DNA from 3 places in the Mesorhizobium sp. LSHC412B00 genome. Region 1 is predicted to be linked to each of the others. Evidence: predicted binding sites of a transcription regulator. Region 1 holds the regulator's gene; each other region holds the start of a gene.
The links. Region 1 encodes LexA, which represses DNA repair genes until DNA is damaged. Its sites were predicted from a motif close to TGTTCNNNNTGTGTTCNG; they were not measured.
Positions count from the first base shown of each region.

Region 2: X757_RS150295 (PA0069 family radical SAM protein) is a predicted target of LexA. The motif match lies at 1,669-1,686, and genes of this name have one in related genera.
Region 3: dnaE (DNA polymerase III subunit alpha) is a predicted target of LexA. The motif match lies at 1,056-1,073, and genes of this name have one in related genera.

Region 1 is NZ_AYWB01000008.1:168,859-172,137, forward strand. Features, by position in the region: gene kynU (kynureninase) at 1-349, opposite strand, end outside; gene X757_RS148010 (GntR family transcriptional regulator) at 518-1,282, shown strand; gene lexA (transcriptional repressor LexA) at 1,488-2,270, shown strand; gene X757_RS148000 (ComEC/Rec2 family competence protein) at 2,264-3,279, opposite strand, start outside.
Region 2 is NZ_AYWB01000006.1:377,026-380,304, reverse strand. Features, by position in the region: gene X757_RS150285 (hypothetical protein) at 1-853, opposite strand, end outside; gene X757_RS150290 (glycosyltransferase) at 1,107-1,610, opposite strand; gene X757_RS150295 (PA0069 family radical SAM protein) at 1,761-2,915, shown strand; gene X757_RS150300 (ribonuclease HII) at 3,070-3,279, shown strand, end outside.
Region 3 is NZ_AYWB01000003.1:337,525-340,803, forward strand. Features, by position in the region: gene X757_RS156555 (acetyl/propionyl/methylcrotonyl-CoA carboxylase subunit alpha) at 1-939, shown strand, start outside; gene dnaE (DNA polymerase III subunit alpha) at 1,200-3,279, shown strand, end outside.

The DNA.
Region 1 (3,279 bases):
CCGGCCGCATGCCGAGCGCTGCGTGCAGCAGCTTGTAGATGTTGATCGAGGTTGTGTCGCAGACCACCGTCTGCCCATCAGCCGCGCCGATCAGTCGCCCGAGCTGATCTCCCAGTTCCACCGGCATGTTGAACCAGCCGGCGGTGTTCCAGGCGCGAATGAGGTCGTGCGCCCATTCCTGCGTGGCGGCCTGCTGCAGTTCGCTGAAGACGACCGCTGACGCGGCGCCCAGGGAATTGCCGTCGAGATAAATCACGCCTTGCGGCAAGACAAAGCGTTCACGCATGGAGCGCAGCGGATCGGCGGCATCCATCGCTTCGATTGTAGCGAGATCGGGTGTCGTGCTCATGATCCGGCGCCCCTCCATGGACAAACGCGCGCGGCGGAGCCTGCCGCCCAAACATGCCGGCGATCTTGAGTGGTCGCCCTTGAACTGTCAAACATTATATATAATTCACCCATTGAAAGGCTTTGATATATAATGATCCGCCCGAGCGTTTATGTCTGATGGATCACGATGCTGGATGACGAGCAGACCTCGAAGACGGAAGTGGCCTATCGCCTGCTCAGGCGCGATATTCTTGCGACCCGGCTGGCGCCTGCCGCGCCGTTGAAGCTGAGCACGCTGCGCAACACCTACGGCATCGGCTGGACGCCGTTGCGCGAGGCGCTGTCGCGGCTGGAGGCGGAACGGCTTGTGACCGCCATCAGCAACCGCGGGTTTGCGGTCGCTCCCGTCTCTCGGGCGGAGCTCGAGGATCTGGCGCGTGCGCGGCTGGTGGTCGAACTGCCCCTGCTGGTGGAATCGATCGAGAAGGGCGACCGTGAGTGGGAAGACGCGGTCGTTGCCGCCCACTATCGTCTCTCACGGTGCGGGTCTGTTCTCGACGATCCATCGGATGATGCGGTCGACGCGTGGTACGAAAAACACGATGCCTTCCATGCGGCGCTGCTCAGTGCCGCGACATCCAGCTGGCTGCTGCGCTTCAATGCAACGATTTCCGACCAATTGCATCGCCATCACCGCTTTCTGGGTCTGGCCCCGACGCTGCGCGCCGCCGCCGGCCGCACGGACGGACACCGGAAGGCCGTGGCGGCCCTGCGCGACGCCGTGGCGATCGAACACCATACCGCCCTGATGGAAGCGGCCCTCGATCGCGACGTCGAACGTGCGAAAACTCTGATGACCGCTCACATCGGCTACACGCTGCGGGTCTATGCCCAGAGAGAACCCCGCGCGGATGCTGCGCAGCCCCGTCCGAAAAGGAAGCGGCGATCGTAGCCGACGACGCAGGGCACTTTGTCTTCGTTTCACCCCGTTGCTGGCAACTGGGCGCAGGCGGCGCTCGCAGCGCCGAACGTTACGCTGAACAAAACGTCAACACATTCATTAAACTTTAAAAGGTTGCGGAACACAACTGGAACAGATAGTGTTTGTTCTGGGTTTGTTTTTTCTGATTCTGGTTTCAGAACCCCTGGGGGCCGCGATGCTGACGCGCAAACAACATGAGCTTCTGATGTTCATCCATGAACGCCTGAAGGAGAGCGGAATCCCGCCGTCCTTCGACGAGATGAAGGAAGCGCTCGACCTCGCCTCCAAGTCCGGCATCCACCGCCTGATCACGGCGCTTGAGGAGCGCGGTTTCATTCGCCGGCTGCCGAACCGGGCGCGCGCGCTGGAAGTGCTGCGGCTGCCCGACTCGATCGCACCAGGCCTCAATGCGGCGAGGAAGTTTTCGCCGAGCGTCATTCAGGGCAGTCTTGGTCAAACCGGCCAAGGGCAAGGCGGCCAAGGACAAGGCGGGATGGGCCAAGGCGGTCTCGGCCGCCAGATCAAGCCGGGCTCGCCGTCGCGTTCGATGTCGGCCGGCAATGACGATGCCGTTTCCGCGATTTCAATCCCGGTTATGGGACGCATCGCCGCCGGCGTGCCGATCGACGCCATCCAGCATCAGACCCATTCGATCTCGGTGCCGCCCGACATGATCATGGGCGGCGAACACTACGCGCTCGAGGTCAAGGGCGATTCGATGATCGAGGCCGGCATTTTCGATGGCGACACGGTCATCATCCGCAATGCCGACACAGCCAGCCCCGGCGAGATCGTGGTGGCGTTGGTCGACGATGAGGAAGCGACCCTGAAACGCTTCCGCCGCAAGGGCGCCTCGATCGCCCTGGAAGCCGCCAACCCGGCCTACGAGACCCGCATTTTTGGACCGGACAGGGTGAAGGTGCAGGGCAAGCTTGTCGGATTGATCCGGCGCTACTGAGCCGGCTTGGGTTTGTACTTTTCACGCTGGTTGTAAGGCGGCAGGCCGCGCGCTTCGCGGGAGAAGCGGCGCTGCTCGTGCCAGGGGCGATACGGCTTGTCGACGGCGAAGCGGATGGTTGGCGCTGCAGCTGCCGATTGCGGATCGAAGAAGACGGCGGCGCTGCCGTCGCGGGCCAGCTGTTTCTTCGTCACGACCAGCACCAGCGGGTCGCGGCACGGATTGTAGGCCGTGGCGTCATCGATGACGATCAGGCTAGCGAAGGCACAGGCCGGCCGCGCCGTCTTGCGGTCTTTGGCAAGGGCTACAATGGCTCCGGAAGGGTGTCGGGCGATACAGAGATCGCCCATGCAATAGAAGGGCGACCCGGGCGGCAGATCGAGCGGATCGAGATCGAACCGCGTATCTGTTGCCTCGAAAATCTCGGGCGGGATAATGGTTTCGGCCCGCAGCGCCCGTTTCCAATTGTCCGTGGTGAATTCGTTGGAGCGTTCGCGGTTGAGGGCGAGTTCGCCGCCACCTATCGGCATGGCCACCAGATGTGCGTCCTCGGATATGAGCACGTCGGGCGTAAGCACCTGCGGCACCGTCAACAGGCCGGCCAGCGCGAAAGGCACGGCCGCCAGCCTGAGCCAGGTGGTGGCCATGGTGGCGATGACGAGGGCGACCGCCACCAACAGCACCGAGCGGATGGAGATCAGCCCGACGGCGTCGACCGGCGAGCGCTCGGAAATCCAGGCCGATATGGCGATCATCGCCATCAGACCCTTGCCCATCACATAGAGGAACGGCCCGTCGGCGCCGAACGGCATCGCCAGTGCGCTGAGCACGGCAAAGGGCATGACGATCAACGAAACAATCGGCATCACGGCCAGATTGGCGATCAGGCTGAGCGGCGACACACGCTGAAAATGCCAGATGGCGAACAGCAAGGTTGCACTGCCGGCGATGATCGAGGTCATGGCGAGGCCGCCCATGGCCAGCGCGAATTTTCGCGACAGGAAGCCGA
Region 2 (3,279 bases), on a different contig from region 1:
CCTCGACGAAGCCGAGGCCGGCCTCGCCGGTCAGCGTGACCGGGCTGTCGTCGCCATAGACCTTGAGCACGTCTTGCGCCGGATGGCCGACCAGCAGCGTCAACTGGTGCTTGAGGCTGCGCCTGTTGTGGCTGCCTTTGACATAGACATGCGGGCCGGTGCCGGCATCGCAGGGCTTGAGATAGAAGAAGAATTTCAGCATCCGCCAGTCGTCGAGATCGAAATGATATTTGCCGAGCGAGGCAAGGTTCTTGTCGGCGTCGGAAGCCTCGCCGGTCGGAAAGCTCCACCAGACACGCGTGGTGATCAGCTTTGCCTGCCCGCCCAGATAGTGCTGGGCGATGTCGAGCAGCAGCGGGTCGTTCTGGATGGCGAGTGCCGCCTTGCAGCCGAGGATGCGCTCGAAATAGTGTCCGCTGAGCAAAGAGCGGCCGAACCGCTTCTCGGCTTCTGCGTGTTCTCCGGGCATGAATTCGAGCCGGCGGTCGAAATTGCCGAAGCACGGCGTGCTCTGAGCAAAGCTGGCGATCTCTTCGTGGATTGCCTGCGGAAGGACCAGTCCGGAGAACAGGCCATCGGCGCGCAGCGCCGCGACGATCGACTTGAGGTCGACGCCCCTGAACATCGTCGCTCCGGCACTCTGCGCGGGGCGCGCGGCTTTGGCGCCAAGCCAGTGCAGTTTGCGCGCCGGCATGGTGCGGGCAAGCACGAACATCGGCAGCCATGCGGGATTTTCGCGCAGGTCGGACAGATAGGTCGGGATACGCACCGCGATGCGGCGGAGCAGGCTGCCGTTGCGGGCAATGGCCTCTAGACTGGGGGCGCCGGATTTGTCAGGGGACGAAAGGTTCATCGGGGTCCTCAGATATGAACGGCAGCAACGACGACGCGGCGCTTGCTTACCGCTCCGGCACTACCCAAACCCGATATCCCGCATCAACGGAATGCTAATCCCGCGTCAGCTTTTGTGCAATGCACAATAGGTTTTTGCGGCGAAAAAGCCGGACGGCGCAGCGGACAGTGTCAATTCCGGGGGGACGCCGACGCTGCCCCTCATCCGCCCTTCGGGCACCCTTCTCCCTGGGAACGGGGAGAAGGGAGAAACATCACTTCTTCGGCGCCAGCCAGATTTCGGCGTCGAGCCGCCTGGTGGCGAGACCGCGCGCAAGGGCTTCGGCGCTGTGCGCGTTCTTCGACAGGGCAGCGGCCTGGCGCTTGCTGATGACCAGCCCTTCGGCCAGCGCCCGGTTGCCCGAAAACACCCGTGACAGGAACGGCGTGCGGCTGCCGCGCGCACGGGAAAAGCGCGCCGGCATGGTTTGCCGCGCCGTGTGAGCGACAACGTCGTCGATCCAGCCCTCCGCCAGCCTTGCGCCGGGTTCCAGAAACAGCAGCCAGTCACCCTTCGCCTGCCTGATTCCCGCGGCAATGCCGCCGGCCACGAAGTGGCAGCCGGCATGATCGGCAACCCGATGCGTCTGGTCGGTCGAGCCGGTGTCGCAGACGATGACATCGCGCACCACGCCCTCGACCGCGCCGCCGATCAACGAGGCGAGCGTGCGGGCAAGGCCTTCTTCGTCATCCCGGGTTTCGATGAGAACGCTGAGCATTTTTAGCCGAATAGCGGAAAGCCCGGCGCAGCGCCAGTTTTGCATGGCCCAACGAAAAAGTTCTTGCTTTGTTCTCATCAGCGAAATAGGATTATTTTCATGAACAGAGCGATTCGACAGCCAGCCGACAGTCCTTGGGAAAGGGCCAAAATGGAACATATCGTGCGTGCGGACATTGCTGCTTTCGGAGCAGGGCGAGCCGAGATGGCCAATGCGATGATCGAACAGAGCGGCATGCGCGTCCGTCCGGATCGCAACCGCGGCCGTTCCGCAGGCATCAACCCGTCCGGCCGGTTCGAGCCGGTCAGCCGGCATGTGTTCGACGACGGCTGGAATTCGCTGGAGGAATTGCCGCCGTTCAAGACCGAAGTGCAGGTCGAGAAGCCGCGCACCATCATCACCCGCAACGAATCGCCCGACATTTCCTTCGACCGCTCGATCAACCCCTATCGCGGCTGCGAGCATGGCTGCGTCTATTGTTTCGCCCGGCCGACGCATTCCTTCGTGGGCCTGTCGCCGGGGCTGGATTTCGAAGCGAAGCTGTTTGCCAAGCCGGATGCGGCGCGGCTGCTCGACAAGGAACTGTCGAAGGATGGCTATCAGCCGCGCACCATCGCGATCGGCACCAACACCGATCCCTACCAGCCGATCGAGAAACAATACCGGATCATGCGCGAGATCCTCGAAGTGCTGGAGGCGCGCGGCCATCCGGTCGGCATCGTCACCAAATCCCATCTGGTGACGCGCGACATCGACATCTTGTCGCGCATGGCCGAACGGGGCTTGGCCAAGGTGGCGCTGTCGGTGACAACGATGGACCGCATGCTGGCGCGCACCATGGAGCCACGCGCGTCGACGCCGACCAAGCGGCTTGAGGCGATCCGGCAGCTTTCCGATGCCGGCATCCCGGCCTCTGTCATGGTGGCGCCGATCATTCCCGGCCTGACCGACCAGGAGATGGAGCGCATCCTCGATTCGGCACGCGCCGCAGGCGCCCGCGAGGCCGGCTATGTGATCCTGCGCCTGCCGCTCGAGGTGGCGCCGATCTTCAAGGACTGGCTGCTGCGCCACTATCCCGACCGCTACCGGCACGTGATGTCGCTGATCCGTTCGATGCGCGACGGCAAGGACTATGATTCGGAATGGGGCAAGCGGATGAAAGGCGCTGGCCCCTATGCCTGGCAGATCGGCCGGCGCTTCGAGATCACGGCCAAGCGGCTCGGCCTCAACGCCGAGCGGCGCACGCTCCGAACCGACCAGTTTGTCGCCGCCGCCAAGGCGACCGAGCAGCTGATGCTGCTCTGAAAGTAGCGCCTGCCCTGCCCTCGTGGCTGTCAGGCGACCCAAGAATCCCGTCCGGCCTGTCCCCCGGCCTGCAGACGGTGCCCTCCCGGTCTTGCCCCACTCGACCCTGGAGGGACTTGCGGAGAATCGGAGCCGATGCGAACCTCGCCGCAACATGGCTCGCGCACGTTCCGATTCTCCGCTTCTTTTCGAAATCGTCGAAAAGCCCGATTTCTCCTTCGAGACGAAGGCGATGGCCGAAGGCCTGTGGCCGGTGGCAGGCATGGACGAGGCCGGCCGCGGTCCGCTGGCGGGGCCGGTGGTGGCGGCGGCCGTGATCCTCGATCCCGCCAACATTCCCGACGGGCTCGACGATTCCAAACGG
Region 3 (3,279 bases), on a different contig from region 1:
CGGCCGCCGGAGGAGGGCACGTTCGGCGACATCGTCATCCGCAACGACACCGGCGTCACCGAAGGCTCCGAGATTTCGATGTTCTATGACCCGATGGTGGCAAAGCTCTGCACCTGGGCGCCGACGCGGCTGGCGGCAATCGACGCCATGTCGGAAGCTCTGGACAGTTTCGTCGTCGACGGCATCGAGCACAACATTCCGTTCCTGGCGGCGCTGATGCAGCATCCGCGCTGGCGCGAGGGGCGGATATCGACGGGCTTCATCGCCGAGGAATATCCTGACGGTTTCGCACCGATCGTTCCGGACGATGACGAAAAGGCAGTGCTGGCCGCGATCGCCACGGCGGTCGAGCTTCTGCGCCGCGACAGGCTCGACCGGCTGGGCGGCCGTCTGGCGCCGCATTCAGGCACGCTCAAGCGCGACTGGGTGGTGAAGCTCGGTGAGGACTATCTCCAGGCTTCGATCCTGGAAGGCATGATCTCCATTCCGATGGAAATCGATCTGTCGGTCGATGGCGGCAAGGCGCTGACGGTGGCGTCCGACTGGCGGCCGGGCGACCTCATCTGGCGCGGCACTGTCGGTGCCCGCAAGGTCACGGCGCAGATCAGGCCGGCGCCGAACGGCCTGCGCATTGCCTGGAAAGGCATATCGGTGACGGCGCGCGCCATGCTGCCGCGCACGGCTGAACTGGAAAGGCTGATGCCGGAGAAGGTGGCGCCGGACACGTCCAAGATGCTGCTTTGCCCGATGCCGGGCCTGGTCGTGTCGATCGCGGTTGCCGAGGGGCAGGAGGTCAAGGCCGGCGAGACGCTGGCCGTGGTCGAGGCGATGAAGATGGAAAACGTGCTGCGCGCCGACCGCGATCTTGTCGTGTCGAAGCTCAACGCCAAGCCGGGTGACAGCCTGGCTGTCGATGCGGTGATCATGGAGTTCGCCTAGAGATTGTTTGGAAATTCTACTCCGGCGGCCATCTGAAGGTGGTTTCTGCGCTTCCCGTGCTCACGGACCAATAGCCGCTGCGCTCCGGTTCTCGAAACCACCATCATATGACTCGCCAGAGCGAATTTCGAACAATCTCTGAGCCGTGCGGCTGGGTACGGAAGCCTGTGGTCGGTGGTCATTTGTGCTGGACTGGCATCGCCCGGTCCGGGACAATACATCTCCATCGACTCAAAGCCCTTCGAGCAATTTGAAACATCATGGCGGATGACAAACTTCCACGCGATCCCCTGAGGCGCGAAGCAGCGCTCGCTGCTGCGCGCCCGGAGGCGCCGGCGCGGCCGTTCATCCATCTGCGGGTGCATTCGGCGTATTCGCTGCTCGAGGGAGCCTTGCAGGTCGCCGCCGTTGTCGGTCATGCTGTCAAGGACGAGTGCCCGGCAATCGCCGTCACCGACACCAACAATCTGTTCGGCGCGCTGGAATTTGCCCAGAAGGCAGTGAAGGACGGCATCCAGCCGATCATCGGCTGCCAGATCGATCTCGCCTTTTCCGGCGAGACCAGCGACGCGCAGCGCGACCGCCGCCGCCATGGTCCGGAGATGCACGCCGTGGTGCTGCTCGCCGCCACCGAGGCCGGCTACAGCAACCTCGTCAGGCTGGTCAGCCAGGTCTATCTGGAGACGCCGCCGGGCGAGCCCGTGCATCTGACGTCAGCAATGCTGGAAGGCCATAGCGATGGCCTGATCTGCCTCAGCGGCGGGCCGCGCGGCCCGATCGGCCGGGCGCTGAAGGAGGATCGCCGAGATCTTGCCGAGACGCGGCTTCTGGCACTCAAGGCGCTGTTCGGCGACCGGCTCTATGTCGAGCTGGACCGTGTTTCCGGTTATGACCGCGCTATCGAGAAATCATCGGTCGACCTTGCCTATATCCATGATCTGCCGCTGGTCGCCACCAATGAGGCGTTCTTCGCCGCCCGCGACGACTATGACGCGCATGACGCGCTGATCGCCATTGCCGAAGGGTCCGTCGTTGCCGCCGACAACCGCCGCAGGCTGACACCGGACAATTTCCTGCGCAGCCAGGCGGATATGGCGCGGCTGTTCGCCGACCTGCCGGAAGCGATAGACAACACCGTCGAGATCGCGCTGCGCTGTTCCTACTATCCCAAGACCCGCAATCCGATCCTGCCACGCTTTACCGGCGGCGATGTCGCCGACAATGAGGTGGCGCTGAAGGCCGAGGCCGATGAACTGCGCCGGCAGGCCCATGAAGGTCTCGACGCCCGGCTGGCGGCGCATGGACCCACCGCCGGCTACACGGTCGAACAATACCGCGAGCGGCTCGATTTCGAACTCTCCATCATCGAGAAGATGAAGTTTCCCGGCTATTTCCTGATCGTCGCCGACTTCATCAAATGGGCCAAGGCGCAAGGCATTCCGGTCGGGCCGGGCCGTGGTTCGGGCGCCGGATCGCTGGTCGCTTATTCCACGACCATCACCGACATCGATCCGCTGCGCTTCTCGCTGCTGTTCGAGCGCTTCCTCAACCCCGACCGCGTGTCGATGCCCGACTTCGACATCGACTTCTGCCAGGACCGGCGCGAAGAGGTCATCCGCTACGTCCAGCAGAAATATGGCCGCGACCAGGTTGGGCAGATCATCACCTTCGGTACGCTGCAGGCGCGCGCGGTGCTGCGCGACGTCGGCCGCGTGCTGCAAATGCCTTACGGCCAAGTCGACAAGCTCTCCAAAATGGTGCCGCAGAACCCCGCCAATCCGGTCAAGCTGGCGGATGCCATCGCCAATGAGCCGCGCTTTGCCGAGGAGGCCGAGAAGGAGCCGATCGTGCAGACGCTGCTCGATATGGCGCAAAAGCTGGAAGGGCTCTACCGCCACGCTTCGACGCACGCCGCCGGCATCGTCATCGGCGACCGGCCCTTGTCGGAACTGGTGCCGATGTACCGCGATCCGCGCTCCGACATGCCGGTCACCCAGTTTAACATGAAATATGTCGAGCAGGCCGGGCTGGTAAAATTCGACTTCCTCGGCCTGAAGACGCTGACGGTGCTGGAGACGGCGGTGAAGCTGATCCGCCGGCGCGGCATCGAGATCGACCTGGCGACGATCCCGCTCGACGATCCTGAAACCTACGCCATGCTGTCGCGCGGCGAAGTGGTCGGTGTGTTCCAGGTGGAAAGTGCCGGCATGCGCAAGGCGCTGATCGGCATGCGGCCCGACTGTATCGAGGACATCATCGCGCTGGTGGCGCTCTACCGTCCCGGCCCGATGGAGAACATCCCGACCTACAACGCCAGAAAGCATGGCGAGGAGGAGATGG